DNA from 3 places in the Pseudomonas sp. ZY71 genome. Region 2 is predicted to be linked to each of the others. Evidence: predicted binding sites of a transcription regulator. Region 2 holds the regulator's gene; each other region holds the start of a gene.
What was found. Region 2 encodes FliA, which starts transcription of late flagellar genes. Its sites were predicted from a motif close to CTAAAGTTTNNNNNNNNNNNGCCGNTAA; they were not measured.

Region 1: the regulator FliA is predicted to act here: its motif matches at 6,883-6,910, upstream of VY732_RS15145 (methyl-accepting chemotaxis protein).
Region 3: the regulator FliA is predicted to act here: its motif matches at 3,783-3,810, upstream of VY732_RS24615 (methyl-accepting chemotaxis protein).

What each region holds. Positions count from the first base shown of each region.
Region 1 covers NZ_CP144274.1:3,417,552-3,427,353, forward strand. Annotated here, with positions in the region: gene VY732_RS15105 (ABC-F family ATPase) at 1-494, shown strand, start outside; gene VY732_RS15110 (MFS transporter) at 771-1,958, shown strand; gene VY732_RS15115 (alpha/beta hydrolase family protein) at 2,079-3,116, opposite strand; gene VY732_RS15120 (FMN-dependent NADH-azoreductase) at 3,353-3,964, opposite strand; gene VY732_RS15125 (LysR substrate-binding domain-containing protein) at 4,092-5,000, shown strand; gene VY732_RS15130 (MmcQ/YjbR family DNA-binding protein) at 4,997-5,356, shown strand; gene VY732_RS15135 (DUF1294 domain-containing protein) at 5,474-5,905, opposite strand; gene VY732_RS15140 (undecaprenyl-diphosphate phosphatase) at 5,902-6,732, opposite strand; gene VY732_RS15145 (methyl-accepting chemotaxis protein) at 7,038-8,672, shown strand; gene pnuC (nicotinamide riboside transporter PnuC) at 8,823-9,386, shown strand; gene VY732_RS15155 (AAA family ATPase) at 9,383-9,802, shown strand, end outside.
Region 2 covers NZ_CP144274.1:1,811,602-1,821,403, reverse strand. Annotated here, with positions in the region: gene VY732_RS08070 (protein-glutamate methylesterase/protein-glutamine glutaminase) at 1-723, opposite strand, end outside; gene VY732_RS08065 (chemotaxis protein CheA) at 773-3,040, opposite strand; gene VY732_RS08060 (protein phosphatase CheZ) at 3,095-3,883, opposite strand; gene VY732_RS08055 (chemotaxis response regulator CheY) at 3,902-4,273, opposite strand; gene fliA (RNA polymerase sigma factor FliA) at 4,440-5,180, opposite strand; gene fleN (flagellar synthesis regulator FleN) at 5,177-6,007, opposite strand; gene flhF (flagellar biosynthesis protein FlhF) at 6,124-7,464, opposite strand; gene flhA (flagellar biosynthesis protein FlhA) at 7,476-9,605, opposite strand.
Region 3 covers NZ_CP144274.1:5,558,998-5,568,799, reverse strand. Annotated here, with positions in the region: gene VY732_RS24635 (1-acyl-sn-glycerol-3-phosphate acyltransferase) at 1-143, opposite strand, end outside; gene VY732_RS24630 (CPXCG motif-containing cysteine-rich protein) at 286-468, shown strand; gene VY732_RS24625 (putative signal transducing protein) at 478-738, shown strand; gene VY732_RS24620 (SOS response-associated peptidase) at 775-1,398, shown strand; gene VY732_RS24615 (methyl-accepting chemotaxis protein) at 1,606-3,747, opposite strand; gene VY732_RS24610 (M48 family metallopeptidase) at 4,010-4,828, shown strand; gene VY732_RS24605 (TMEM165/GDT1 family protein) at 4,967-5,551, opposite strand; yybP-ykoY riboswitch at 5,639-5,763, opposite strand; gene VY732_RS24600 (class I SAM-dependent methyltransferase) at 5,814-6,812, opposite strand; gene VY732_RS24595 (2-hydroxyacid dehydrogenase) at 6,844-7,809, opposite strand; gene VY732_RS24590 (LysE family translocator) at 7,901-8,530, shown strand; gene VY732_RS24585 (AraC family transcriptional regulator) at 8,648-9,412, opposite strand; gene VY732_RS24580 (MFS transporter) at 9,498-9,802, shown strand, end outside.

The DNA of each region.
Region 1 (9,802 bases), 1.6 Mb from region 2:
TGGTCAACGAACTGACCCCGGACGCCGGCGCCATCAAGTGGACCGACGCCGCGGAACTGGGCTACTACGCCCAGGACCACGCGCACGACTTCGAAGACGACGTTACCCTGTTCGACTGGATGGGTCAGTGGACTCAGGGCGAGCAGATGATTCGCGGCACTTTGGGCCGCATGCTGTTCTCCAACGACGAGATCCTCAAGTCGGTCAAAGTGATTTCCGGTGGTGAGCAAGGTCGCATGCTGTTCGGCAAGCTGATCCTGCAAAAGCCGAACGTGCTGATCATGGACGAACCAACCAACCACTTGGACATGGAATCGATCGAGGCGCTGAACCTGGCGCTGGAAAACTACCCGGGCACGCTGATCTTCGTCAGCCACGACCGTGAGTTCGTATCGTCCCTGGCCACGCGCATCATCGAGCTGAGCCCGGATGGCGTGACTGACTTCAGCGGCACTTACGATGACTACCTGCGTAGTCAGGGTGTGGTGTTCTAAAAAAGCAGCTTCTAGCTGTTAGCTTCAATAAAAAGCCCCGTCCTGTGTGACGGGGCTTTTTGCATGTGTTCGGTTAGAAATTCATTGGTTCAGATACCATCGCGAGCAGGCTCACTCCTACAGGGGAATGCATTTCAAATGTAGGAGTGAGCCTGCTCGCGATAGGGCCATCAGCAACGCGATCAATCCTCAGGAAAAATAGTTAGCCTGCTTTCTTTTATCTGACACCCAAGCCATGATGCGAACTCTCCCACCGCCGCCCGCGAACGAGTCCTCATGTCTGCGCAGCAACTGCCACCGCAAAGCTCCATGGCGATCACCCTGCAGATCGTTTCCATCGTGTTCTACACCTTTATTGCCTTCCTCTGCATCGGTCTGCCGATCGCGGTGTTGCCCGGATATGTGCATGAACAACTGGGTTTCAGCGCAGTCATTGCCGGGCTGGTGATCGGCTCGCAGTACCTGGCCACCCTGCTCAGCCGGCCGATGGCCGGGCGCATGTCGGATACGGTCGGGACTAAACGGGCGATCATTTATGGCTTGTGGGGGATTGTCCTCAGCGGCTTGCTGACGCTGCTCTCTACGCTGCTACAGGACTTTGCGCTGACCAGCCTGATCATTTTGATTATCGGCCGTTTGCTGCTCGGTATCGCGCAGGGCTTGATCGGCGTCGGCACCATCAGTTGGTGCATGGGCCAGGTCGGCGTCGAACACACGGCAAAATCGATTGGCTGGAACGGCATCGCTTCCTATGGCGCGATTGCGATTGGTGCGCCGCTGGGCGTGGTGATGGTCGCCGATTACGGCTTCACCAGCCTCGGCATCGCGCTGGCCGTGCTGGCGGCCGGTGCGCTGCTGCTGATTCGCAATAAGCCTTCGGTACCGGTGATCCGTGGCGAACGCCTGCCGTTCTGGGCGGTGTTCGGGCGCATCGCCCCGTATGGCGCCAGCCTGACCCTGGCCTCGATCGGCTACGGCACGCTGACCACGTTCATCACCCTCTATTACCTCAACCGTGGCTGGACCGGCGCGGCGTACTGCCTGACGGTGTTTGGCGTGTGCTTCATCCTGTCGCGGCTGATGTTTATCTCGGCGATCAGTCGGTTTGGCGGGTTCAGGTCCGCTATCGCCTGCATGACCATCGAAACCTTAGGGCTGGTGCTGTTGTGGCTTGCGCCGTCGACCGCGTTCGCCTTGATCGGCGCGGGGCTGGCGGGGTTTGGTTTGTCGCTGGTGTACCCGGCGTTGGGCGTCGAGGCGATCAAGCAGGTGCCCAGTTCCAGTCGTGGTTCCGGGTTGGGCGCTTATGCGGTGTTCTTCGATCTGGCGCTGGCGATTGCCGGGCCGTTGATGGGCGCGGTGGCGTTGAATCTGGGGTATTCGTGGATATTCTTCAGTGCGGCGTTGTTGTCGGTGATCGGATTGGGCCTGACCCTGCTGCTGCAGCGCCGGGCAACAATCTGAAGTCCGACACGGCCCCCTGTAGGAGTGAGCCTGCTCGCGATAGCGGTGTGTCAGTCGACATTTTCTTTTCTGACACACCGCTATCGCGAGCAGGCTCACTCCTACAGGGGATTTGCGGGGTTATTGATCCGCGGTTTGCATGCCGGCCCGGGTCGGCTTGCCCAGTGTATGCGAGAAGAACCGCCCGGCCTCGGAGATGAGGTTGCGGTGAATATCTTCGCGATCCACCCCATCAGCATCGGTACACAACGCCGGCATCGCGCGAATCTGCTCTTCGTTGCACGGCGCCATGAAGACGAAGTGCCCTGCCCCGGCCAGTAACTTGAAATCCGGCGCTGTCGGCAGTTTGCGCGCCAGCGCTGCAGCGTTTTTGTCGAAAGCCACCAGTTTGTCGCCATCGCCGCTGTAAAGCAGCACCGGCACATGCACATCGGCCAGGGTGTGCCGGCCGAACTTCAAGCTCAGCGGCGCCATCAACAGCAACGCGTGAACACGCGGATCAGCCACCGGTTGCAGGTCATCACGATCGACGATCAGCTCACCCTGCGTATTGCAGGCATCACGATCATCCGGACGTTCCTGACAGTAACGACGCAGACGATCGAGATCCGGTTGCGCTCCGGACAGGATCAGAGCGGTCTCGCCGCCCGCCGAATAACCGATCACCCCGACCTGATCGGCATTGACGTACGGCGCGAGCATGCGGTCGCCAAGGGTCGCGGTAATCGCTTCGGAAATCTGAATCGGCCGGCCATAGAGATTGCTCAGGGTGCCCAATCGGCTGTGGTCTTTGGAGTTGTCGCCGGGGTGAATCACCGCCACCACGACAAAGCCTTTGCGTGCCAGCGACGTGGCGAGATCGTGCAACGCCAGCGGCGTGCCGGTGTTGCCGTGGGAGAGCATCAGCATCGGAAAGCGGCCGATGGCGACTTTGGTGTCTTCGCCAGCCTCGACGGAGTACCCCTCGAGCAGACTCATGTGCTCGCGGTCGCTGGACGGATAGAAGGCGATGGCGCGCATCGGTTGCAGGTCCAGCGGATCGAGAAACGTCATCTCGTGGTAGCCGACGCTCCACACCGGGTGCCGCCCAGGCGCAGCGTGCACTGTGTTAAAGCTGCCCAGCAGGCAAATCAGTAACGTTGCACAAAGACGCATCATGGGATGCCCCACCCTGTTGTGACTCAATCGAAAGTTCCGTTGCGTTGCGGGCCTGAAACGCCGGGGATTCGGTGTTTCGGTACGACAATGCACTCAGACGCTGATTGTGTGACTGCATAACCCGGGCCAGATTATGTAACAGCCAGAAACAAAAAACTCCGTATTCGCCCCTTGCGGAACCAGAATACAGAGTTTTTTGAGTGTTACCTGAACAACAGCTGTTCTTTACGCAAGCCTTACGCCGCGGCGAACAATTGCTCGCTGATTTTCGCTTGAGCGGCGGTCATGGCGTTGTTGCGCACTTCGTCGCCATACGCCAGGCCTTCGGCACGGACAATTTCGATGTCGGTGATGCCGAGGAAGCCCAACACCAGCTTCAGGTATTCTTCGTGAGCGATGCCGCTGGCCTGACCGGCATGAATACCGCCAGCGGTGGAAACGATCACCACTTTCTTGCCACCGCACAGGCCTTCAGGGCCGGCTTCGGTGTAACGGAAGGTTTGACCGGCGACGGCAACGCGGTCGATCCACGCTTTGAGTTGGGTCGGTACGGTGAAGTTGTACATCGGTGCGGCGATGACGACGGCGTCGGCAGCGATGAATTCGGCCAGGGTCGAAGCGCTCAGTTCGGCTTCGTGCTGTTGTGCAGCGTTACGCAGCTCAGCGGTGGTGCCGGCGGCGACCAGCGTGGTCGACGAGAAGTGGCTGATGGCGTCGGCGGCCAGGTCGCGGTAGGTCACCACGGCGCTTGGCTCGGCGGCTTGCCAGGCTTTGACGACTTCGCTGCTCAACTGACGGGAAGCCGAGTTGTCGCCCAGAATGCTCGAATCGATATGCAGCAGTTTCATGTGGAATCTCCTGGAAGGAATCGCCGGTGGCGACGGAATGGAGACAATCCTACGCAAGAAACCAATGGATGATTAGCCGCCTGAAATGCGATAGTTTGTCCCACTGATAGAACAGTTGGATTTCCCTATGCAAGACCTCAACGATCTCTACTATTTCGCCAAAGTCGTCGAGGCCGGCGGTTTTGCCGCGGCCGGGCGATTGCTCGGGATTCCCAAGTCACGCCTGTCACGGCGCATTGCCGAACTGGAAGAACGCCTCGGCGCGCGTTTGCTGCAACGCACCACCCGGCAACTCAATCTCACTGCCGTTGGCGAACGTTATCTGCGTCACTGCCAGGCCATGTTGCTCGAAGCAGAAATGGCCGATGAGGCGGTGGCGAGCATGTCGAGCGAGCCGCGTGGACGTTTGCGGGTGTCATGCCCGACCGGTCTGGCCCGGGAAATGTTGCCGTGGGTCATCAGCGAATTTTTAGGCAAATTCCCGCAGGTGCAACTGGAAGTCGTCCTGCTCAATCGCCGGGTCGATCTGGTCGGCGAAGGTTTTGATGTGGCGCTGCGCGTGCGTGAACACGGTGATGAAGACCCGTTGCTGGTCACTCGACGCTTGCGTCAGGCGCAAATGGTTGTAGTAGCCAGTCCGGCGTTTTTGCAGGGCCAGACGATCAATCATCCGCAAGACCTGAAAAATCTGCCGGTGCTCGGCGCGCTGGAGGCGGATCGCATGGTGCATGTGCGCTTGCTTGATCAACAGGGTGAAAGCTTCGAGTTGAACATGGAGGCGCGCCTGGGCATCGATGACTTTATTGTGCGCAAGGCCTGCGTGCTGGCCGGTCAGGGTTTCACTCTACTGCCGATGATGTATTGCGAAGAGGAACTGAGAAACGGCACGCTGGTGCAGATGCTGCCAGAGTGGTCGCTGCCGGGCGGCTGGCTGCAAGCGGTGTATCCGCATCGACGCGGGGTGATGCCGGCAGTGCGCGCGTGGATCGATCATCTGGTCGAATCGTTCAATGCCTGTGGGGAGCGGTTGTTATGAGCAAGGGAAAGATGAGCGAAGCCGACGTCGCGGCGTTCTGCCTGGCATTGCCGGGCGCTCGGGAAGATTACAAGTGGGGTGGCGTGCGGGTGTTTTCGATTGCCGGCAACAAGATGTTTGCCTTGCAGGGGCTGCGCGGAGATTCACTGGCGTTCAAGGTCGACAAGGATCTGTTTCTCGGCCATTGCGACCGCCCGGGCATTCACCCGGCGCCGTATCTGGCGCGGGCGCAGTGGATCATCATGCACCCGCCCTACCCGCTGGGTGCCGAGGAATTGCAGGGGTTGTTGCAGCGTTCGCATCAATTGGTGGTGAGCAAGTTGCCGAAAAAGACCCAAATCGGTTTATTGCTGTAAACCCGATCCCTGTAGGAGTGAGCCTGCTCGCGATAGCGGAGTGTCAGTCAAAGAAATTCCAACTGACACTCCGCTATCGCGAGCAGGCTCACTCCTACATAGGGAATTGCGGTGTATTCAGAACAGCGTCAGCAGATTCGAGCCGAGAAACAACTGGTCGATCCAGAACACTTGGTGCAACACGACAATCACCCAGAACAGAATCTGAAACGAGACCTTGCGCGTCTTGTGCCGGAACACCTGCTGGGCGATCAACGCGCCCGGCCAGCCGCCGGCCAGTTCCACGGCGTGCAGAACGTTCTCCGGGGTGCGCCAGGCATCCGTGCGCGCCTTGCGCTTGTCGGCCCAGTACATGAAGAACGCCAGCACGCTGACGACGCCATAAGCGGTCAGCGGCACCAGTGAAATCCCGCGCAGCCACATCGCCACTGAGCCGAACAATGGCAGCGCGCAGACGATCAGCAGAACCAGCAGTTTCAGCTTCAGGTTCTGGATGTTGTTGCCGCCCGAAGGTCGTCCTTCGGGCCGGCGTGCGCGGGAATCACTCATGGTTTGGCCGCCGCCCAATCGATCCAGCCAAACTGCCAGGTCGCCAGAATCACCAGACCAAACACGATCCGATACCAGGCGAACGCCGCATAGCTGTGGCTGGCAATGAACTTGAGCAGGCCGCGCACGGCAATCATGGCGAAGATGAACGCGGTGACAAAACCGATGGCGAACACCGGGAAGTCCGCCGGGACAAACAGGTGACGGTACTTGTAGCCCGAGTAGACCGCCGCACCGACCATGGTTGGCATCGCCAGAAAGAACGAAAACTCGGTGGCAGTCTTGCGCGACAGGCCGAACAGCAATCCGCCAATGATCGTCGAGCCGGAGCGCGAGGTGCCGGGGATCATCGCCAGACACTGGGCGAAGCCGACCTTCAAGGCATCTTTCCAAGTGATCTCGTCGACCGTTTCGGCGTGCACTTCATGCTGACGCTTTTCTGCCCACAACATGATGATGCCGCCAACCACCAGTGCTGTCGCAACGGTAATCGGGTTGAACAGGTATTGGTGAATCAGGTCGGCAAAGATCACGCCCAGCACCACCGCGGGCAGAAACGCAATCAGCAGGTTGGCGGTAAAACGCCGTGCGCTCGGCTGCGTCGGCAAACCGATGACCACATCGAAAATCTTCCGGCGAAACTCCCAGACCACCGCGAGGATCGCGCCGAGCTGGATGATGATATTGAACGCCATGGCCCGTTCGCCGCCGAATTCGAGCAAGTCGGCAACAATGATCTGGTGTCCGGTACTGGAAATGGGCAAAAACTCCGTCAGCCCTTCTACAACTCCTAGTATCAGTGCCTGCAAGGCCGTCCAAAGATCCATCAATCCCCCAAAGAGCGATGCGCGTCGGCATGCCCCGATAGTATTTTTCTAGCGTTCACTGCGATCAGCGTAGCTGGTTATGGCTGTACCGATTCCGCACGCACAGGATCCACACGAAACGGTCAAAATTCCGTGAAATATCAATTTGGATTCAGGTTTTCACGCGCGGGGCCGAAATCCTAACAGACAAGCCTTAATAGCGCTGCCGCGTTATACGACTTGGGTCGCGTATGCCCGCTCACAAAATCGTGGTTGGATGCTGGCGGTCGTTTATTACAAGAAAAAGAATCCGGAGTGACAGCGTTATGAACAGCTTGCGCAGTGTGTCGATCAGCCGACGCTTGTGGCTCATCTTGATTGTGGCGGTGGTCATGTTGCTGACCTTGGGCGTGTTGATGCTCAAGCAGATTCACGATGATCTCTACCATGCCAAAGCCCAGAAAACCCAGCACGTGGTGCAGACGGCCAGCGGCCTGCTGACCTATTACCACGACCTCGAAACCGCCGGCACGCTGACAAAAGACGCCGCGCAGAAACAGGCCCTCACCGCCATTCGTGGACTGCGCTACGACCAGAGCGATTACTTCTGGATCAACGACCTCACGCCCGTGATGGTCATGCACCCGACCAACCCGAAACTCGAAGGCCAGAACCTCTCGGCGATCCGTGATCCGGACGGTTTTGCGGTGTTCAACGAAATGGTTGCCATCGCCAAGGCCAAAGGCGCCGGCATGGTCGATTACCGCTGGCCAAAACCGGGTGCCAGTGAGCCGGTGGCCAAGACTTCTTACGTGAAACTGTTCGAACCGTGGGGCTGGGTGCTCGGCTCCGGGGTTTACGTCGACGACGTCCAGGCGGAATTCCAGGGCCAAGTGATCAAGGCCACCGTCATCGGCCTGGCGATTGCCGTGATCATGGCGCTGCTGGTGATCCTCATCGCGCGCAGCATTGTGCGCCCGCTGCAGGAAACCGTGAACGCCATGGCCAACATCGCCAGTGGCGAAAGCGACCTGACGCGCAGCCTCGATACCCATGGCAAGGATGAGGTCACTGAACTGGCGCATCACTTCAACGCCTTTACCGCCAAACTACGCCGGGTGATCGGTGATTTGCAGGTGTCGGCCAGCGCCTTGGGCCAGTCGTCCAGCGAACTGGGCAACGACGCCTCGCAGGCCCAGCAACGCAGCCAGCAGCAGTCGCAGCAGATGGAACTGGTGGCCACGGCGATCAACGAGGTGACCTATGGCGTGCAAGATGTGGCGAAGAACGCCGAACACGCCGCCGCGGAAATGCGCGACGCCGAAGCGCAGGCGCAACAGGGCCAGATCAACATCGATGGCAGCTTGCAGCAGATCGACAAGCTGTCCGGGACCATTGATCAAGCGGTTGAGGTGATTCGCACTCTGGCTGCCGAAAGCACCCAGATCGGTAGCGTGCTGGAGGTGATCCGTTCGATTGCCGAGCAGACCAACCTGCTCGCGCTCAACGCCGCGATCGAAGCGGCGCGGGCCGGTGAACAAGGTCGCGGGTTTGCCGTGGTGGCGGATGAAGTGCGCTTGTTGGCGCAGCGTACGCAGAAATCGACCGCGGAAATCCAGTCGATGATCGAGCGCCTGCAGAACCATTCCGAAGCCGCCGTGAAGGTGATCGGCGACAGCAGCAAGGCGTCGCAATTGACCATCGAACAAGCCGGGCTGGCCGGTGCCAGTCTGAATGCCATTGGCCAGGCCCTGCGTAATCTCAATGGTCTGAATGCGTCGATTGCCAGCGCTACATTGCAGCAGGCGCATGTGGTCGAGGACATCAATCAGAACGTGACACAGGCTGCTGGCCTCTCGCACAGCACGGCGATCGCGGCCGAGCAGTCGAGTGCGGCCAGCCTGCGCCTCGGCCAATTGAGCGAACAACTGAACGCCCTCCTGCGCCAGTTCCGCGTCTAGACACCACCCCCTGTAGGAGTGAGCCTGCTCGCGATAGCGGTGTTTCAGCCGGTATAAATTTCGCTGACACACCGCTATCGCGAGCAGGCTCACTCCTACACGTTTTTGGGTACAATCCGCCCCCTTCTTTCACTCCCCCAAGGAACCCACATGTCCGGGCTTGAACTGTTTGCCGCCGCACTCGGCGTGATCGCCGTCTGGCTGACGGTCAAACAGAATCCGTGGTGCTGGCCGATCGGGCTGGTCATGGTCTTGCTCTACAGCTGGATCTTCTTTGAAGTGAAGCTGTACTCGGACATGTTGCTGCAAGTGATTTACGCCGCGCTGCAAGTCTATGGCTGGTGGCAATGGACCCGCGCCGGGACGATGCATGACGGCCGCGAGGTCACCCGCCTCGATCACCGTTCGCTATTGGTCGGTCTGGCCGTTGGCGCCGTCGGCAGTGTCTTGCTCGGTGCAGCCATGGCGCATTGGACCGACGCCGCGCAACCGTGGCTGGATGCGGCGCTGACCGGTTTCAGCCTGGTCGCGCAACTGTGGATGGCGCAGAAACGCCTGCAGTGCTGGGCGCTGTGGTTCGTGCTCGATGTGATCTTTGTCGGCTTGTTCGTCTACAAAGGGCTGTACCTGACCGCTGCGCTGTACGGGCTGTTTACCTTGCTGGCGATTCAAGGCTTTCGCGAATGGCGCGCCGATCCGGCGTTGCGCACATGAAGGTCGTGGTGCTGACCGGGCCTGAATCCACCGGCAAGAGCTGGCTGGCGGCGGGCCTGCAACAACGCTTTGGCGGCTTGCGCGTGGATGAGTACGTGCGCCGCTTTATCGAACTCAATCCCCGTGACACCTGTCTGGCAGACATCCCTGGAATCGCTCGGGGCCAGTTGCAGTGGGAAGATGAAGCGCGGGCGCAACAGCCGTCGTTGCTGATTCTCGACACCCATTTGCTGAGCAATATGCTGTGGAGTCAGACGCTGTTCGGCGACTGCCCGGACTGGCTGGAATCGGAATTGTCGGGGCGGCATTACGACCTGCACCTTTTACTCTCGCCAGAGCAGATCGACTGGAGCGATGACGGCCAGCGCTGCCAACCCGATCTGGACGAGCGACTGGCGTTTTACCAGGCCACGCGA
Region 2 (9,802 bases):
CGCCTTGGTGAACGCTGCCGGCATGTGCTGGATCAGCACGATCGGCGCCGGAAAGTTCGCTGGCAACTGAGTCAGCACGCGCTGCAAGGCAACCGGGCCGCCAGTCGAGGTACCGATGGCAACCAGTTTGTAGGCTTTGCGTTTCGGTGTCGGCGACGACGCGCTGGCAGCCGGAGCACGGCTTGGAGCAGGTGCATGCACAGGCGCGGGTGCCGGACGTGCCGGTGCGCTGGTGCTGTGGCTGCTGAAACTGGATGGCGCCGGAGCCGGTGCAGGCGTTGGCGCTGCGGCTGGAGCCGGCGCGCTATAAGCACTGAAACGACGATTACTGCGCGAAATGCTATGGACCTTTTCGCACAGCAACTGCTTGACCTTCTCCGGGTTGCGCGAGATGTCTTCGAAATTCTTCGGCAGGAAATCCACCGCGCCGGCGTCCAGCGCATCGAGGGTGACCCGGGCGCCTTCGTGGGTCAGCGAGGAGAACATCAACACCGGGGTCGGGCAGCGCTGCATGATGTGCCGCACTGCCGTGATGCCATCCATCATCGGCATCTCGTAGTCCATGGTGATCACGTCCGGCTTGAGTGCCAGGGCCTGATCGATCGCCTCTTTACCGTTGGTGGCGGTGCCGACCACCTGAATGCTCGGATCCGCTGAAAGAATTTCCGAGACGCGGCGGCGGAAAAAACCCGAATCGTCCACCACCAGGACTTTGACTGCCATAAACACTCCATTAGGTGCGGCGGGACGTTATCGCCCCGCCGCCCCGGATTCAAATACGCCGTGCGGCGTAACGCTTGAGCATGCTTGGAACATCGAGAATCAGCGCGATGCGGCCGTCACCGGTGATGGTGGCGCCGGACATGCCCGGAGTGCCCTGCAGCATTTTGCCCAATGGCTTGATAACCACTTCTTCCTGACCGACCAGTTGATCGACGACGAAGCCGATCCGCTGAGTGCCTACCGAAAGGATCACCACGTGGCCCTCGCGCTGCTCTTCGTGAGCGGCGGAGCTGACCAGCCAGCGCTTGAGGTAGAACAATGGCAGCGCCTTGTCCCGCACGATCACCACTTCCTGACCGTCGACGACGTTGGTGGTCGACAGGTCGAGGTGGAAGATTTCGTTGACGTTGACCAACGGGAACGCAAACGCCTGATTGCCGAGCATGACCATCAGGGTTGGCATGATCGCGAGGGTCAGCGGCACCTTGATGACGATCTTCGAGCCCTGGCCCTTGGTCGAGTAGATGTTGATCGAACCGTTGAGCTGGGAAATCTTGGTCTTCACCACGTCCATGCCGACACCGCGTCCGGACACGTCGGAGATCTCGGTCTTGGTCGAGAAACCCGGGGCGAAAATCAGGTTGTAGCACTCGGTATCGCTGAGGCGATCGGCCGCGTCCTTGTCCATCACGCCGCGTTTTACCGCGATGGCGCGCAGGACATTCGGGTCCATGCCTTTGCCGTCATCGGAAATCGACAGCAGGATATGGTCGCCCTCTTGCTCGGCCGCCAGTACCACGCGACCGCCACGGGCCTTGCCCGACGCTTCGCGTTCTTCCGGCGACTCGATGCCGTGGTCGACGGCGTTGCGCACCAAGTGGACCAGTGGGTCGGCCAGGGCCTCGACAAGGTTTTTGTCGAGGTCGGTTTCTTCACCCACCAGTTCCAGGTTGATTTCTTTCTTGAGCTGACGCGCCAGATCTCGAACCAGACGCGGGAAGCGCCCGAAGACCTTCTTGATCGGCTGCATCCGCGTCTTCATGACGGCGGTCTGCAAGTCAGCCGTGACCACGTCGAGGTTCGACACGGCCTTTTGCATGGCTTCATCGCCGCTGTTCAGGCCCAGGCGCACCAGACGGTTACGCACCAGCACCAACTCGCCGACCATGTTCATGATTTCGTCGAGACGTGCCGTGTCGACGCGCACGGTGGTTTCGGCTTCGCTCGCCGGTTTTTCCGGTGGCGGTGTCGCCGACGCACGGGCCGGAGCCGGTGCAGCAGCGGCAGCCGGTTTTGGCGCTTCGGCTTTTGGCTCAGGCTTGGCGGCAGGCTTGGGCGCTGCAGCAGCGGCCGGTGCCTTGGCAGCCGGTGTAGCGACGGTCGAAGCACTGCCAGCAGCGGCGGTGCCGACTTCGGTGAACTTGCCTTTGCCGTGCAATTCGTCGAGCAGCGATTCGAACTCGTGATCGCTGATCAGGTCGCTGCCGGCAGCGGCGGCCGCTGGAGCAGCCGGCGCAGGTGCCGACGCAATCGCCGACTCCAGCGCATCCACGGCAAAGTTGCCCTTGCCATGCAATTGATCGAGCAGGGCTTCGAATTCGTCGTCGGTGATGTCAGAGCTGTCGCCCTTGGCCGGAGCCGCAGGGGCTGCCGCCGCTGGCGCAACCGCGTCCACCGCGAACTGGCCCTTGCCGTGCAGTTGATCGAGCAACGACTCGAACTCGGCATCGGTGATTTCATCGCTCGCTGCTTCAGCGGCCGTTTGCGCAGGCGCAGCAGCGGCCGGGGCTTCAGCTTCAGCCTTGACGGCGTTCAGCGAATCCAGCAGTTGCTCAAATTCGTTATCGGTGATGTCGCCCGAGTCGCCTTCGACGACCAGTTCTTCGATCATCTCGGCCACTGGCGAAGCCGGGGCCGCGTCCGCCGATTGCGGTTCGGCCAGACGCGCCAGGGCGGCCAGCAGTTCCGGGGTGGCAGCGGTGATCGGAGCACGCTCACGAACCTCAGTGAACATGCTGTTCACCGCGTCCAGTGCTTCGAGGACAACGTCCATCAGTTCTGCATCAACGCGACGCTCACCCTTGCGCAGGATGTCGAACACGTTTTCGGCGATGTGACAGCACTCCACCAGCTCATTGAGCTGAAGGAAGCCGGCGCCCCCTTTTACAGTGTGGAAACCGCGAAAAATTGCGTTGAGCAGATCTGCGTCATCCGGACGGCTTTCCAGCTCGACCAGTTGTTCGGACAGTTGCTCAAGAATCTCGCCGGCCTCAACCAGGAAATCCTGAAGGATCTCTTCATCGGCGCCGAAGCTCATTAATGGGGTGCTCCTACAGGTCTAAAAACCCAAAAAACCTAAAATTCCAAAACACTAGAACCCGAGGCTGGATAACAAATCGTCCACATCGTCCTGACCGGACACAACGTCTTCTCGTTTATCGGCATGAATCTGCGGACCTTCACCCTGCGAGAGATGTTTTTGTGGATCTTTTTCTGCAAGCATCGCGGCGCGGTCATGTTCGATGCCCGCAAAGCGGTCGACCTGACTGGCCATGAGCACGAGTTTGAGCAAATTGCTTTCGACTTCGGTGACCAGTTGGGTCACACGCTTGATCACCTGACCGGTCAGGTCCTGGTAATCCTGGGCCAGCAGGATGTCGTTGAGATTGCTCGACACCGCACGGTTGTCCGTGCTGCTGCGTGACAGAAAACCGTCGACCCGGCGCGCCAGTTCACGGAACTCTTCAGCTCCGACCTCGCGACGCATGAAGCGCCCCCAATCGGCGCTCAAAGTCTGGGCTTCGTCAGCCAGACCATTGACCACCGGCGTGGCGCTTTCCACCAGATCCATGGTGCGGTTGGCCGCGGCCTCTGTCAGCTTGACCACATAGCCCAGGCGTTCGGTGGCGTCGGTGATTTGCGACACTTCCTCGGCCTGTGGCATGTTCGGGTCGATCTGGAAGTTGACGATCGCACTGTGCAGTTCACGTGTGAGCTTGCCGACTTCCTGGTACAGGCCACGGTCACGGGTCTGATTGAGCTCATGGATCAGTTGCACAGCGTCGCCGAACCTGCCTTTTTCAAGGCTTTCGACCAGTTCGACCGCGTGTTTTTTCAGGGTCGACTCGAAATCGCCCTGTGAAGATTCGTTATGCTCCATAGCTCCCCCGCGCGTTCATCAGCCGATGCGTTCGAAAATCTTCTCGATTTTGTCTTTCAACGCCTGAGCCGTGAAAGGTTTGACTACGTAGCCGTTTACACCGGCCTGAGCGGCTTCAATGATCTGCTCGCGCTTGGCTTCTGCAGTCACCATCAGCACTGGCAGGTGCTTGAGTTTTTCATCGGCACGCACGTGGCGCAGCAGGTCGATACCGGTCATGCCCGGCATGTTCCAGTCCGTTACCAGAAAGTCGATGCTGCCGCTGTTGAGCACTGGAATGGCAGTCACGCCATCGTCAGCCTCGACGGTGTTGGTGAACCCAAGATCACGCAGCAGGTTCTTGATGATCCGCCGCATCGTTGAGAAGTCATCAACGATGAGGATTTTCATGTCTTTGTTCAATTCGACCTCCAAGCAGTCTTAAACGCGCCCAGCACCTGGACGCGCCACTTCAATCAATCGGCGCAGCACTCGAAGACTGTCTGGAGCACAACAGAGCAAGACCGGTGCCGTTCATCACCGCACCAGCCTCGTTCGCAGTGTCCCCACACTGCCTTCAGCGCGCTCGCCACTCCCCCAAACGCCCCCGCAAACGGGCCGCGCACTGGCTGTGTAACTGGCTGACCCGCGATTCACTGACGCCAAGGACTTCACCGATCTCCTTGAGGTTCAGCTCTTCGTCGTAGTACAGCGCCAACACCAGTCGCTCACGCTCCGGCAAATTGGCAATCGCGTCCGCCAACGCCGCCTGGAAACGTTCATCTTCCAGATCGCGTGACGGCTCAAGATGAGCACTCGCGCCATCCTCGTGCAGCCCTTCGTGTTCGCCGTCCTGCAACAGATCGTCGAAACTGAACAGGCGGCTGCCCAAGGTGTCATTCAAAATCCCGTAGTAATCGTCGAGACTCAATTGGAGTTCGGCCGCAACCTCGTGATCTTTAGCATCACGGCCGGTTTTAGCTTCAATTGAGCGAATTGCGTCACTGACCATACGGGTATTGCGGTGAACCGAGCGTGGCGCCCAGTCCCCTTTGCGCACTTCGTCGAGCATCGCGCCGCGGATTCGGATGCCCGCGTACGTTTCGAAACTGGCGCCTTTGCTGGCGTCATATTTGGTCGAGACTTCGAGCAGGCCGATCATTCCGGCCTGGATCAGGTCTTCGACCTGCACACTCGCCGGCAAACGTGCCAGCAAGTGATAGGCAATGCGTTTGACCAGTGGCGCGTAACGCTCGATCAGTTCGTACTGCGCGTCACGTGCCGACTTCTTGTAGTAGTTCATACCGCTTGCGGTCATAGCACGGGCCCTGCCGTTTGCTGCACGAGGCGCTCGACGAAAAACTCAAGGTGGCCACGCGGGTTGGCGGGCAGCGGCCAGGTGTCGACCTTCTGCGCGATCGCCTTGAACGCCAGCGCGCACTTGGAACGCGGGAAGGCTTCATACACAGCACGCTGCTTCTGCACCGCTTTACGCACGCTTTCGTCGTAAGGCACGGCGCCGACGTATTGTAGGGCCACGTCAAGGAAGCGATCCGTGACCTTGGTCAACTTGGCGAACAGGTTGCGCCCTTCCTGCGGGCTCTGCGCCATGTTGGCCAGCACGCGGAAGCGGTTCATGCCGTAATCGCGGTTGAGCAACTTGATCAGCGCGTAGGCGTCGGTAATGGAAGTAGGCTCATCGCAGACCACCAGCAACACTTCTTGCGCGGCGCGTACAAAACTGACTACCGAGTCACCAATACCCGCAGCGGTGTCGATCACCAGCACGTCGAGATTGTCGCCGATGTCGCTGAACGCCTGAATCAGACCGGCATGTTGCGCCGGGCTCAGGTGCACCATGCTTTGCGTGCCGGACGCGGCCGGGACGATGCGGATGCCACCGGGGCCTTGCAACAGCACGTCGCGCAATTCGCAACGGCCTTCGATCACGTCGGCCAGTGTGCGTTTAGGGGTCAGACCCAACAAAACGTCGACGTTCGCCAGTCCCAGATCGGCGTCCAGCAGCATGACCCGACGGCCAAGCTCTGCCAGCGCCAGCGACAAGTTCACTGACACGTTAGTCTTGCCGACGCCACCTTTGCCGCCGGTCACCGCGATCACCTGTACGGGATGCATGCTGCCCATGTTATTTCTTTACCTTGTCTTGCATAGACGGAGGCCACATTACTGGCTGCGCGTTCACAACCGGAACAATGCATGGCAGACCATCGATGTAGGTACAAAAACTGTTCATGAATACCTCAGCCTACCTGCTTGGTCGGGCTGTGATAGATATCAGCGAACATGTCAGCCATGGCTTCTTCGCTGGGTTCTTCCTGCATTTGCACGCTGACGGCGCGGCTGACCAGTTGATGACGGCGCGGCAGATGCAAATCATCCGGAATCCGTGGGCCATCGGTCAGGTACGCGACCGGCAATTCATGACTGATCGCCAGGCTCAACACTTCGCCAAGGCTGGCCGTTTCATCCAGTTTAGTCAGGATGCAGCCGGCTAGCCCGCAACGCTTGTAACTGTGATAAGCGGCGGTTAGAACCTGTTTCTGGCTGGTGGTTGCCAAGACCAGATAATTTTTTGAACGAATGCCACGCCCGGCCAGACTTTCCAGCTGCATGCGCAGCGCAGGATCACTGGCTTGCAGGCCGGCAGTATCGATCAATACCACGCGTTTGCGCAGCAGTGGATCCAGCGCCTGCACCAGCGATTGGCCCGGATCGACGTGAGTCACTGGCACATTGAGAATGCGGCCCAGCGTCTTCAGTTGTTCCTGAGCGCCGATACGGAAACTGTCCATGCTCACCAGCGCGACATTCTGCGCGCCGTATTTCAGCACATAACGCGCTGCCAGCTTGGCGAGCGTAGTGGTCTTGCCCATGCCGGCAGGGCCGACCATGGCAATCACACCGCCCTCTTCCAGCGGCTCGACTTCCGGTACGGCAATCATCCGCGCCAAGTGCGCCAGCAGCATGCGCCAGGCCTGACGCGGCTCTTCGATATCAGTAATCATCGCCAGCAGATCGCGCGACAACGGGCCGGACAGACCGATACGTTGCAGACGGCGATAAAGATTGGCTTGCGCCGGACGGCTGCCTTGCAGCTGATTCCAGGCCAGGGTGCCGAGCTGAACTTCCATCAGCTCGCGCAGGCTGTTCAATTCAAAGCGCATCGAATCCAGTGCACGCGGATCAACGCCGCCGGAAGACTGCGCCGGCGCCGGGGCCGGACGCGCCGGTGCGGCGTAAGTCGGCTCGCTCAGCGGTTCGGCAGCGGTCAGCGGCAGGCCAGCCGTCAACGGCAGCCCGGCGAAGATCTGGCGATTGCTATTGCCATCAGCTTCGCCACGCAGGCTCAACTCGGCCTGAGCGGTGACGATGCGCGACTGGGTCTTGCGCAGCTCGTCTTCGAGTTCCATGTTCGGAACCCGTGGCGCCAGGGCCGACAATTTGTAATCCAGTGCCGCCGTCAGCTCGACACCGCCGGCAATGCGGCGATTGCCAATGATGGCGGCATCAGCGCCCAGCTCATCACGAACCAGCTTCATGGCCTGACGCATATCGGCGGCAAAGAAACGCTTAACTTGCATAAACCACTACCTCAGCCGTTGGGCCCTACTGTCGCAACGATGGTCACTTGCTTGTTGTCCGGTATTTCCTGGTAGGCCAGCACATGCAATCCAGGGACTGCGAGGCGGCCAAAGCGCGAGAGCATCGCGCGGATCGGGCCAGCGACCAAAAGGATCACTGGCTGACCTTGCATTTCCTGACGCTGCGCCGCTTCGATCAGCGAACGCTGCAGCTTCTCGGCCATGCTTGGCTCCAGCAGAACGCCCTCTTCCGAGCCTTGTCCTGCCTTCTGCAGACTATTGAGCAATATTTGTTCCAACCTTGGTTCCAAGGTGATCACAGGCAGCTCGGACTCAGTGCCTACAATGCTTTGGACGATGGCGCGCGATACGCCAACCCGCACCGCAGCCACCAACGCGGCGGTATCTTGACTCTTCGCGGCGTTGTTGGCGATGGCTTCGGCAATGCTGCGGATATCGCGCACCGGTACGTGTTCGGCGAGCAACGCTTGCAGCACTTTGAGCAACTGCGACAACGAGACCACGCCCGGCACCAGCTCTTCAGCCAGTTTCGGCGAGCTTTTGGCCAGCAATTGCATGAGTTGCTGCACTTCTTCGTGGCCAATCAGCTCGCTGGAGTGCTTGTACAGAATCTGGTTCAAGTGCGTGGCGACCACGGTGCTGGCATCGACCACGGTGTAACCGAGCGATTGTGCCTGCGCACGCTGGCTGATTTCGATCCACACCGCCTCCAGGCCGAAAGCCGGATCTTTGGCGTTGATACCGTTGAGCGTGCCGTAGACCTGGCCCGGGTTGATCGCCAGTTCGCGATCCGGGTAGATCTCGGCTTCGGCGAGGATCACCCCCATCAGGGTCAGGCGATAAGCGCTCGGCGCCAGATCGAGGTTGTCGCGGATGTGCACGGTCGGCATGAGGAAGCCGAGATCCTGCGAGAGCTTCTTGCGCACGCCCTTGATCCGCGCCAGCAATTGCCCGCCCTGGTTGCGATCCACCAGCGGAATCAGGCGATAACCGACTTCCAGACCGATCATGTCGATCGGCGTCACGTCGTCCCAGCCCAGCTCCTTGGTTTCCATGGCGCGGGCCGGCGACGGCAGCAATTCCTGCTGGCGCTTGACCTCTTCCAGCGCCACGACCTTGGCCACGTTCTGCTTCTTCCAGAACAGGTACGCGCCGCCAGCGGCCAGCGCAGCCATGCTCAGGAACGAGAAGTGCGGCATGCCCGGCACCAGGCCCATCACCGCCATCAGACCGGCCGCCACCGCCAGCGCTTTCGGCGAGGCGAACATCTGGCGATTGATCTGCTTGCCCATGTCTTCCGAACCGGAAGCACGGGTCACCATGATCGCTGCCGCTGTCGATAACAACAGTGATGGCAATTGCGCCACTAAACCGTCACCGATGGTCAGCAAGGCGTAAACCCGACCGGCATCGCCGAAGCTCATGTTGTGCTGGAAGATACCCACGGCCATGCCGCCGATGAGGTTGATAAACAGAATCAGCAGGCCGGCGATGGCGTCACCGCGGACGAATTTGCTGGCACCGTCCATCGAACCGTAGAACTCAGCCTCTTGGGCGACTTCCTGACGGCGCGCCTTGGCCTGGTTCTGGTCGATCAGACCGGCGTTGAGGTCGGCGTCGATCGCCATTTGTTTACCGGGCATCGCATCGAGGGTGAAACGCGCGCTCACTTCGGAAATCCGCCCGGCACCCTTGGTCACCACGACGAAGTTGATGATCATCAGGATCGCGAAGACCACGATACCGACCACGTAGTTACCGCCGATCACCACCTCACCGAAGGCCTGAATCACCTTACCGGCCGCGGCGTGGCCGTCCTGACCGTGGAGCATCACCACCCGCGTCGAGGCCACGTTCAACGCCAGGCGCAGCAGCGTCGCCACCAGCAGAATGGTCGGGAACACAGCGAAATCCAGCGGGCGCAGCGCATACACGCAGACCAGCAGGACGACGATGGACAGGGCAATGTTGAAGGTAAAGAAGACGTCGAGCAGGAACGGCGGCACCGGCAACATCATCATCGCCAGCATGACCAGCAGCAACAACGGCACGCCCAGATTGCCTCGACTGAGGTCGGCAACGTTTGTGCGAGCAGTGTTGAATAACTGAGAGCGATCCACCGGTTTTCCCCGTTCCTTTAAAGCAAACTTTTGACGCCCAGAGCGGGCTCACGCCGGGTACTGCAAGAAGCTTTCCAACTTTTGCGATTGATTGAAACAGAGAGGGAGGTGTACGCGACCACTGTAGGAGTGAGCCTGCTCGCGATAGCGGTGTGTCATCCAAAAAATTCGTCAACTGACACTCCGCTATCGCGAGC
Region 3 (9,802 bases), 2.9 Mb from region 2:
AGCATCCAGCCGAAAGCACCGGCAAAACGCGGGAAGCGGAAGTGGGTGAGGATATCTAGAAACGCCTTGTCGCCGAGCAGTCTTGCCAGTACCACAGGTACTTCGCTGTCGTCGTAAGGTCGGATGGCATCGAATTCGCCCATCATGCTCTCTTGTTGGAAACGGCTAGGGTAAGTAAAGGTTTTGATCGAAAACCCGCGGGGCACGGTCTGAAAAAGTAGCCAGACAAAAATAGCCCTGCAAATAGACCGGCGATTATACGCACAAGTCACTTGGGAGACCGCGATGCTGGAACCTGCTGAATACGAATGTCCCTATTGTGGGGAGCCTGTCGAGACGACGGTGGACTTGTCCGGCGGCGATCAGACCTATATCGAAGACTGTCAGGTGTGTTGCCGGCCCATAACGTTCGTCTTGCAGGTCCATGAAGAGCACTGGTTTCTGGAAGTCTTCAGCGAAAACGAGTGAGGCGCGCCCATGCAGCGAATCTATGAGCCGGAAAACCTGATGGAAGGTGAAATGCTCAAGGGCATGCTCGCCAGCGAAGGCATAGAGGCGCACTTGATTGGCCGTGATTTGCTCGGTGGAACGGGCGAGCTGCCGATCTTCGGTCTGTTGGGCTTGTCTGTGGATAACGATCAGGCCGAATACGCCCGCGAGCTGATCACCGCGTACAATGCCGCGCTGCCGCTGCCCGGCGATGAACCGGAGAGCTTTCCCGGGACGCTGGTCTGTTAGGCTGAGCTTCGTTTTACTTCAGAGTCGTGTTGCCCCATGTGTGGACGTTATGCCCTGTTTCGCTGGAACCGCGATTTCGCGGCCCTGCCAGGTTTTCCCGCCGATCAGCAGGCGCAGTGGAACATTTCCCCCAATGATTCGGTGTTGATGCTGCGTGCCGGTGAAGATGGCCAGCGCGCTCTGGCCCGCGCCCGTTGGGGATTGACGCCGCCGTGGCTGACCGATTTGTCGAAAACACCGGCGCATGCCCGTGCTGAAACCGTAGCCGAGCAGCCGATGTTTCGTGAGGCACTGCGTCAGCGTCGCTGCCTGCTGCCGGCGAATGGTTTTTACGAGTGGCGTGGAACGCAGCGCAAGCGGCCGTTCTGGCTGACGCCGGGGGAAGGCTCGTCACTGTTTTTTGCGGCGATCTGGGAGGCGTATCCGGTACAGGAACAGGTGTGGTTGAGTACGGCGGTGATTACTCAACCGGCGTCGAGTCAGCGGCGGCCGTTGATTCTCGATGAGGCGGGGCAGGCGGCGTGGCTGGATCCTGAGACGCCGTTGCATGTGTTGCAGGGGCTGTTGGCCAGTGAACCGGCGGCGTTGCGTGAGCGGGTGTTGGCGAATCTGATCAATGATCCGAAGCTCAATGGGCCGGAGTGTTTGACTCCGGGCTAAAGCCTGCAGATCAAAAGCCCCTCACCCTAGCCCTCTCCCGGAGGGAGAGGGGACTGAATGGGGGATATTGAAGTAATACACCGACTTGAACGCTCTACTTTGAATCCATAATCGACTGGTTATTTCAGGTCGATGTATGACGGGAGACAACTCGGTCAGTCCCCTCTCCCTCTGGGAGAGGGTTAGGGTGAGGGGGCTCTTGGCTTTTCAGACCTTGAACTGATTGATCAACCGCCGCTGCTGCTCCGCCAGTTTGGTCAAATCGGCACTCGCCGAACTCGACTCATCCGCACCCCCCGCCACTTCATTCGCCACTTGCCCGATGTTGATCACATTGCGATTGATGTCATCGGCCACCGCGCTCTGTTCTTCCGCTGCGCTGGCAATCTGCGTGTTCATGTCGTTGATCACCGACACCGCCTGCGTAATCGTCTCCAGCGCCTCAGCCGCTTTCGCCGCGTGTTGCACGCTTTCATCAGTGCGGTTCTGACTGTCTTCCATGACCCGCACCACATCGCGAGTGCCCTGCTGCAGTTGCTGGATCATGGACTGGATCTCTTCGGTGGCTTTCTGGGTTTTCTGCGCCAGATTGCGCACCTCGTCGGCGACCACGGCAAAACCACGACCCTGCTCGCCGGCACGCGCCGCTTCAATCGCCGCGTTCAGCGCCAGCAGATTGGTCTGCTCGGCAATCCCGCGAATCGCCGTGAGGATCGCGTTGATGTTCTCGCTGTCCTTGGCCAGCGTCTGCACCACATCTACAGCCTTGCCGATTTCCAGCGCCAGCACGCCGATCGAGTTCGACGTGTCACGAACGATCTGCATGCCCTGACTCGCCGCCTGATCGGCATGGCTGGCCGCTTGTGCAGCCTGCGTCGCGTTACGCGCGACGTCCTGCGCGGTGGCGGTCATTTCCTGTACCGCCGTGGCCACCTGATCGATCTCGGCCATTTGTTTCTGGATGCCGATGTTGGTGCGAATGGCGATGTCGGCCGTGTGTTCCGAGGAATCGCTGACGCTCTGCACCGACGTGACCACCTGAGTGATCATCGCCTGCAACTTGGCGAGGAAGGTGTTGAAACCCTTGGCGATCGAGCCCAGTTCATCGCTGCGATCGCTGCTCAAGCGGCGGGTCAGATCACCTTCGCCCTGAGCGATGTCATTGAGCATCGCGACCATCTGCTTCAGCGGCCGGGCGATGCCGTGACCGACCAGCCAGATCACTAGCAGGCCGAGGCCGGCGATGAGCAGACCGACCATGGCCATACCGAAGGTGTCGGATTTACGCTGCGCATCCAGATCACCCTGCAGCTTCTGCAGATCAGCCATCACTGCATCGAGAGGCAATTGCAGCATCAATGTCCAGCGCGCGTCGGTCTGGCCGATGCCGAACGGCAGGTACAACTCGATGCGGCCCTTGTCCTTGTTGACCGAGTAAGTCACTTCGCCGCGCTTGAGATTGGCCATGTTGGCGGTCTGCTCGGCGTCGAGGATGTCGCTGACTTTTTCACCGAATTTGCTCGGGTCTTTGGTGTAGGCAACGATCCGGCCATTGCCGCCGATCAGCGCCATTTGCCCGGCGCCGCTGTAGAGCTTCTGGTTAGCAGCGAGGAGCATTTCCTGGATGAAGTTCACCGACAGGTCTGCACCGACGATGCCGTGGAAGGCACCATTGAGCATGATCGGTTCAATGAAGGAGGCGAGCATGACGATCTTGTCGCCGACCTTGTACGGCGCCGGATCGATCACGCAGGCTTTTTTGCTCTCTTTCGAGCACAGGTAGTACTCGCTGGCGCGCACGCCGGTGGACAGGGTTTTCTGGTCGTCGACGTCGACCAGTTTGTCCAGGCCGAGGGTGCCGTCGTCGTTGCGGAACCACCACGGCAGGAAGCGCCCGTTGGCCGCGTCGATGCCGATCACGCTGGTGCCGACGTAGGCCGCGTCATTGTGGTCGAGGGCGTTTTTTTCCCAGCCGATATACGTACCGAGAATTTTCGGGTTCTTTTCGACGTTTTCTTTGATCAGACTGATCAACTGCTCGCGACTGACGGTCAGGCGCGGCTGGCCATCGACGCCCGGTGTGCCGAGCAGGGCGTTGACCCGCACCAGTCCGCCGGCAATCAGCAGCGGCGCTTCGAGTTCGCGCTGGATCTGGCTGACCTGGGTTTGTGCCAGCGAAGTCAGGCGCTGTTCGATGACTTGCTCGAACTGCGCCTGGGTGCGCTGTTGCACCATCTCTTGCGTACGGGCGCCGGAAAACAGCGCGTACAGCACCAGCGCGGCCACCACGCTAAGGACGATGGCGCCGGCCAGGGCAGCGACGGAAAACTGGATCGACTTGAACTTCATGGGAGCTCCGCACGCAAGAGGACGTCTGCGCTGATGTATCGGCAGGCGGCATTGGGCCATGAGTGCGAGCAGGTGCAATTGCAAGCCGATGTCGTAAATGGATCAGTGCACGACGCAGTTGCTGCGGGCCTGGCGATCGCTGTGAATTTTTTACGACAGCTCAAGTGGGAAACGTCTGAAAGTCGCTGCAACACGTCTGTTGTATCTGGCGTCGATACAATTACCCGCCTAGGATACGCGCAGGTTTTCAGGGAGCTTTTGAATGAACAAGACATTGGTTGTAAGTGCACTGAGCGCAGCGCTGTTGCTGGCCGGTTGTCAGTCGGTCAACACCACCAGCGGCGGCGCCGTGGGTGTGGAACGCAAGCAGTACATGTTCAGCATGCTGTCCTCGCAAGAGGTCGACCAGATGTATGCCCAGTCGTATCAGAAGACTGTCGGTGAAGCCTCCAGCAAGGGTGTGCTGGACAAGACCAGTCCTGAGGCCAAGCGGGTTCAGGCGATTGCCAACCGCCTGATCGCCCAGGCGCCGAACTTCCGTCCGGATGCGGCGCAGTGGCAGTGGGAGGTCAATCTGATCAAGAGTGATGAACTCAATGCCAACTGCGGGCCTGGCGGCAAGATCATTTTCTACACCGGGCTGATCGATAGCCTGAAGCTGACCGACGATGAAATCGCCGCGGTCATGGGCCATGAAATCGCCCACGCTCTGCGCGAGCACGGTCGTGAAGCGATGTCCAAGGCCTACGGGATTGAAATGGCCAAGCAGGGCGCGGGTGCCTTGCTCGGTCTGGGTCAGGACAGTCTGGCGCTGGCCGATACTGTGGCCAACTACGGCATGACCCTGCCGAACAGCCGTGCCAACGAAAACGAAGCTGATCTGATCGGCCTGGAACTGGCTGCGCGCGCCGGGTACAACCCGAACGCCGCGATCACCTTGTGGAACAAGATGAGCAAGGCGTCGGAAGGTTCGCCGCCGGAGTTCATGAGCACTCACCCGGCTTCGACCAGCCGGATTGCCTCGTTGCAGGCGGCGATTCCGAAGGTTATGCCGCTGTACGAACAGGCGCCTAAATCCTGATGGATTTACAGGTCGGCTGACGGCCACTTCGCGAGCAGGCTCGCTCCCACATTTGGAATGCATTCCAAAGTGGGAGCGAGCCTGTCTCCGGGGGGCGTTCCGATGAAGAACGCTGACGCGGTCTATCGACTTACGCCGTCAAACCCAGCCACTGCTCTGCATCGCCTTGTACACCGCAACGATCGCCAGAATCATGAACGCCGACGCCGCGAGGCGACGGATCAAGGTCAGCGGCAATTTGTCCGCGGCAAAGTTACCCGCCAATACCACCGGCACGTTGGCAATCAACATGCCCGCCGTGGTACCGATAATCACCAGCCACAGTTCCGGATATTGCGCGGCGAGCATCACCGTCGCGACCTGGGTCTTGTCGCCCATTTCGGCGAGGAAAAACGCAATCAGCGTGGTCAGGAACGGCCCGAACTTGCGTGCGGTGCTGGTTTCATCGTCGTCCATTTTGTCCGGAACCAGCGTCCACAAAGCGGTGGCCGTAAAACTGGCGGCGAGAATCCAGTGCAGCGTCGCATTCGAGAAGAAACTGCCGAACCAGGCGCCTACCGCACCGGCTGCTGCGTGGTTGGCCAGGGTCGCAGCGACGATGCCGGCAATGATCGGCCAGGGTTTGCGAAAGCGAGCGGCGAGAATCAGCGCGAGCAGTTGCGTCTTGTCGCCGATTTCGGCCAAGGCAACGATTGCGGTGGGAACGAGTAACGAGTCCAGCATCAGGATTTCCTAAGGGGCGGGTCGACACGGCTATGACACGTACAGCCTTCCCGCCCCGGGTAAGGTGTGCGTGTCATAGGTCTTGTCAAACCCTGCGATCCGTCTGCTGCGGACGCTTGGGTCGCATACGCCATGATCTGAGGATCAAGTATGTTGACGTATGCCGGACGAGCTTGGCGCTCGTGGGAGACTACTCCCCTAGGACGGAGCGGATTCTGCCTAGGCAAATCCGATTGAGCAAGCCTCTTTTTTAAAAGAAGTTTCAGCCGCGCTTGGCCCGGTAAATCCGGAAACCATTGCCTTCAGCCTTGATCGCACACACGCCAAGATGCTCTTCGATCAGCGGTTGATACTTGAGGAAGCTGTTCGCCACCAAGCGTAGTTCGCCGCCATTTTTCAGATGTTTTGCCGCTTTTCGCAGCAAGTTCTCCGTGGCGAAATAATCGGTGTGCACGCCGACGTGAAACGGTGGATTGCTCAGAATTGCATTCAAACCCATCGGCGCAGCATCGATACCGTCACCAGTCAGCACTTCAGCTTCCAGACCGTTGGCCGCCAGCGTCAGACGGCTGCTGGCAGCAGCGAAAGCATCCACGTCCAGCAACGTCACTTGATTGTGCGGATAGCGACGTTTGACCGCAGCCCCCAACACGCCAGCGCCGCAACCGAAGTCGAGCAAATGGCCGCTCGGCAGCTTGTCCAGATGCTCCAGCAGCAGGGCGCTGCCGCGATCCAGTCGACCGTGGCTGAACACGCCCGGCAGGCTGATGACTTTCAACGGGCCTTCGGCCAGTGGCAATTCATAGGTCTGCGCCAGGCTTTCCAGGGATTTCGCTTCCGGGGCATTGGCCACGGTGACTTGCCAGAGCTGACAATGACGCGCGCTGTCGAGTTTGCGCGGCTTGCCGAACGGGTTGAGCTGCTTGGACGCGCCTTCGATGCCGCTGCGTTTTTCCCCGACCAGAAACACTTCGCGCCCGGCCAGACGTGAGGCCACAGCGTTGAGGATGTAATCGGTCAGGTCCTTGGACTTGGGCAGGAACACCACGGCGCTGTCGAATTCCCGCTCCGGGACATTCACGCCGAAATGGCTGCGGCCCTCGAAACGGGCGTCCAGCGCGGCTTGATCGCCGGCATGCCAGCACCAGCCGAATGCGTTGGGCAAGCGCCCAAGCAAATCGTCGGCGGGCAACCCGGCCAACAACAACGAACCCTGGAACAACTCGGGCTGACGAAGCAGTACTTCACTGCGCGGATCCATAACTGCTCCTCAAAAAAAGTGCCGCAGTTTATCAACTGACGACCCGCAGCGCCTTACCGCTGAAGAACGCTTGAGCGTTTTCGGTCAATTGGCCGACGATGCGTTGCCGTGCTTCGCGACTACCCCAGGCGTTGTGTGGCGTAACGATCAGGCGTGGGATGTCCGCCGCGAGCAACGGATTGCCTTGGGTCGGCGGCTCGACGCTCAACACATCAGTGGCCGCGCCGCCCAGATGCCCGGCGCGCAGAGCGTCGGCCAGTGCCTGTTCGTCGATCAGGCCGCCGCGTGCGGTGTTGACCACGAAGGAGCCGGGTTTCATCGAGGCCAGTTCGCGGGCGCCGATGAAGTGGCGAGTGTGTTCGTTGAGCGGGCAGTGCAGGGTGAGGGCGTCGATTTGTGGCAGCAGTTCATCCAGCGGCAGGCGATCCGGGCGAGCAGGGCGCCCGGGAATCTGCCCGAGCAACACGCGCATGCCAAACGCTTCGGCCAATCGCGCCACGGCGCCACCGAGTTCGCCATGACCGAGCAAACCGAGGGTTTTGCCTTCCAGCTCAACGATCGGATAGTCGAGCAGGCAGAATTGTTTCGCCTGCTGCCAGCGACCTTCGCCGACGGCTTTCTGATAATCGGCCAGACGCGTGGCGAGGTTGAGCAGCAACATGATCGTGTGCTGCGCCACCGACGGCGTGCCATAACCCTGGCAGTTGCACACGGTGATGCCCTGCGCGCGGGCGGCGGCGAGGTCAACGTTGTTGGTGCCGGTGGCAGTGATCAGAATCAGTTTCAGATCGGGGTTGGCGGCCATCGCGGCGGCGTCGATCAGGATCTTGTTGCTGATCGCCACTGTGGCACCTTGCAGGCGTTCGGCGACTTGTCCGGGCAACGTTTGGGCGAACAGCTGCAGATCGCTGAAACACTCGCGCAACGGACTGAGGTCGAGGTCGCCGAGATCCAGCGAAGGGTGATCAAGGAATACCGCGCGGCGCGTGTTCGTCATCAACTGTACCTTTTGTGCTGTGAGCGTTGGGCGTAATCTGCCGAGCCTACCAGATGAAACAAATTGATACGCTTGGCCGAAAGGAGCCCCCATGTACTGGACCGAGTTCTTGACCGTTGCACTGATCCACTTGTTGGCCGTCGCCAGCCCCGGCCCGGACTTTGCCGTTGTGGTGCGCGAGAGCGTGACCCACGGTCGCCGCGCCGGCACCTGGACCGCGCTGGGCGTGGGCACGGCGATTTTCCTCCACGTTGGTTATTCGTTGCTGGGGATCGGCCTGATCGTGTCGCAGTCGATCGTGCTGTTCAACGCCTTGAAATGGGCCGCAGCCGCTTACTTGCTGTACATCGGCTTCAAGGCGCTGCGCGCGCAACCGGCGAAAGTCGTGGCCGATGATCTGCACAAAGAGGCGGGCGTTCGCACCGCTCGCGGCGCGTTCACCTCAGGCTTCGTGACCAATGGTCTGAATCCGAAAGCCACGCTGTTCTTCCTGTCACTGTTCACCGTGGTGATCAATCCGCACACGCCACTGGCGGTGCAGGCCGGTTACGGGGTTTATCTGGCGGTCGCGACTGCGTTTTGGTTCTGTCTGGTGGCAATGCTGTTCAGTCAGCAACGTGTACGTGCCGGTTTCGCCCGCATGGGTCACTGGTTCGACCGCACCATGGGTGCGGTGCTGATCGCTCTCGGCGTGAAAATCGCGTTTACCGAGATGCATTGATCTCAGAACCGCGACTTGAACCTGTGGGAGCGAGCCTGCTCGCGAAGGCGTTGGGTCAGTCGACATTATTGGTGGCTGAAAGACCGCTTTCGCGAGCAGGCTCGCTCCCACAGGGTCTTACACAAGCTCGCTGAGCTTGCTCAGGGTATTCAGATATTCGCGGGGATTTTCCCCAAGCAAACGACGAAACATCGCGCTGAACGCCCGCGCGCTGCCGTAACCCAAATCCTGCGCCACACGCTGCACGCTGTCCCCGGCGAGCAGGCGCGGCAGGGCTTCCATCAGGCGCAGTTGCTGGCGCCAGGCGTTGAAACTCATCTGCACTTGTTGCTGAAACAGCCGTGCCAACGTGCGTGAGCTGGCGCCGACCTGCTGCGCCCAGTCTTCCAGCGTATTGGCATGATCGGGGGTGTGCAGCATTGCCAGACAGATGTTTTGCAGGCGCCGGTCAGTGGGCATCGGAATGTGCAGTGGCAGGTTTTCCAGGCTGGCAAGTTCCTCCAGCATCAGTTGCTGAATCAGCGGATTGTCGGCATGCGGCGCCCCTTGCACGGCTCGCAGGATCAGCTCGCGCAGCAGCGGCGTCACGGCCAATACGCAGCACTGATGCAGGCTGGCGGGTGACAATTCTGGCGCGATGAACAGCGAGCGCATCTGCACATCGCCGCTCATGAAAATCTCGTGCGCCACCTCGGGTGGAATCCATACCGCGCGACTCGGCGGAATCACCCACGCACCCGATTGCGTGACCACACGCATGATCCCGCTGACGGCATACAGCAGTTGCGCCTCGCGATGCAGGTGCAGCGGCTGGTGCGCGCCATCCAGATAATCCCGGGGGTAGGCGCTCACCGGGCCGTGTTCGAAGTGGCTGATTAACATGTCTGATTTGATGAGTTGCTTGGCAGGAATGCGCTTTACGGCCAACTTAGCATAAGCGCCACACAACAACGTAAAGCGTGCCGCCATGAATCAATCCCGTAATGTCATCCGCTACATCAACGCCGCCCATGTGATCGATCACATGTTCATGCTTATTTTTCCCGCCGCCGTGCTCGGCATGACTCAAGCGTTCGGTCTCGATTACGCCGCGCTGATCGGCCTGTCGCTGGGCGGCTTCATTGCCTTCGGCGCCTGTTCGCTGCCCGCTGGTTGGCTCGGCGATCACTGGAGTCGGCGGCAGATGATGCTGGTGTTTTTCTTCGGCATCGGCGTCTCGGCGATCTTTACCGGCCTGAGTAACAGTCCGACGATGCTGGTGATCGGCCTGAC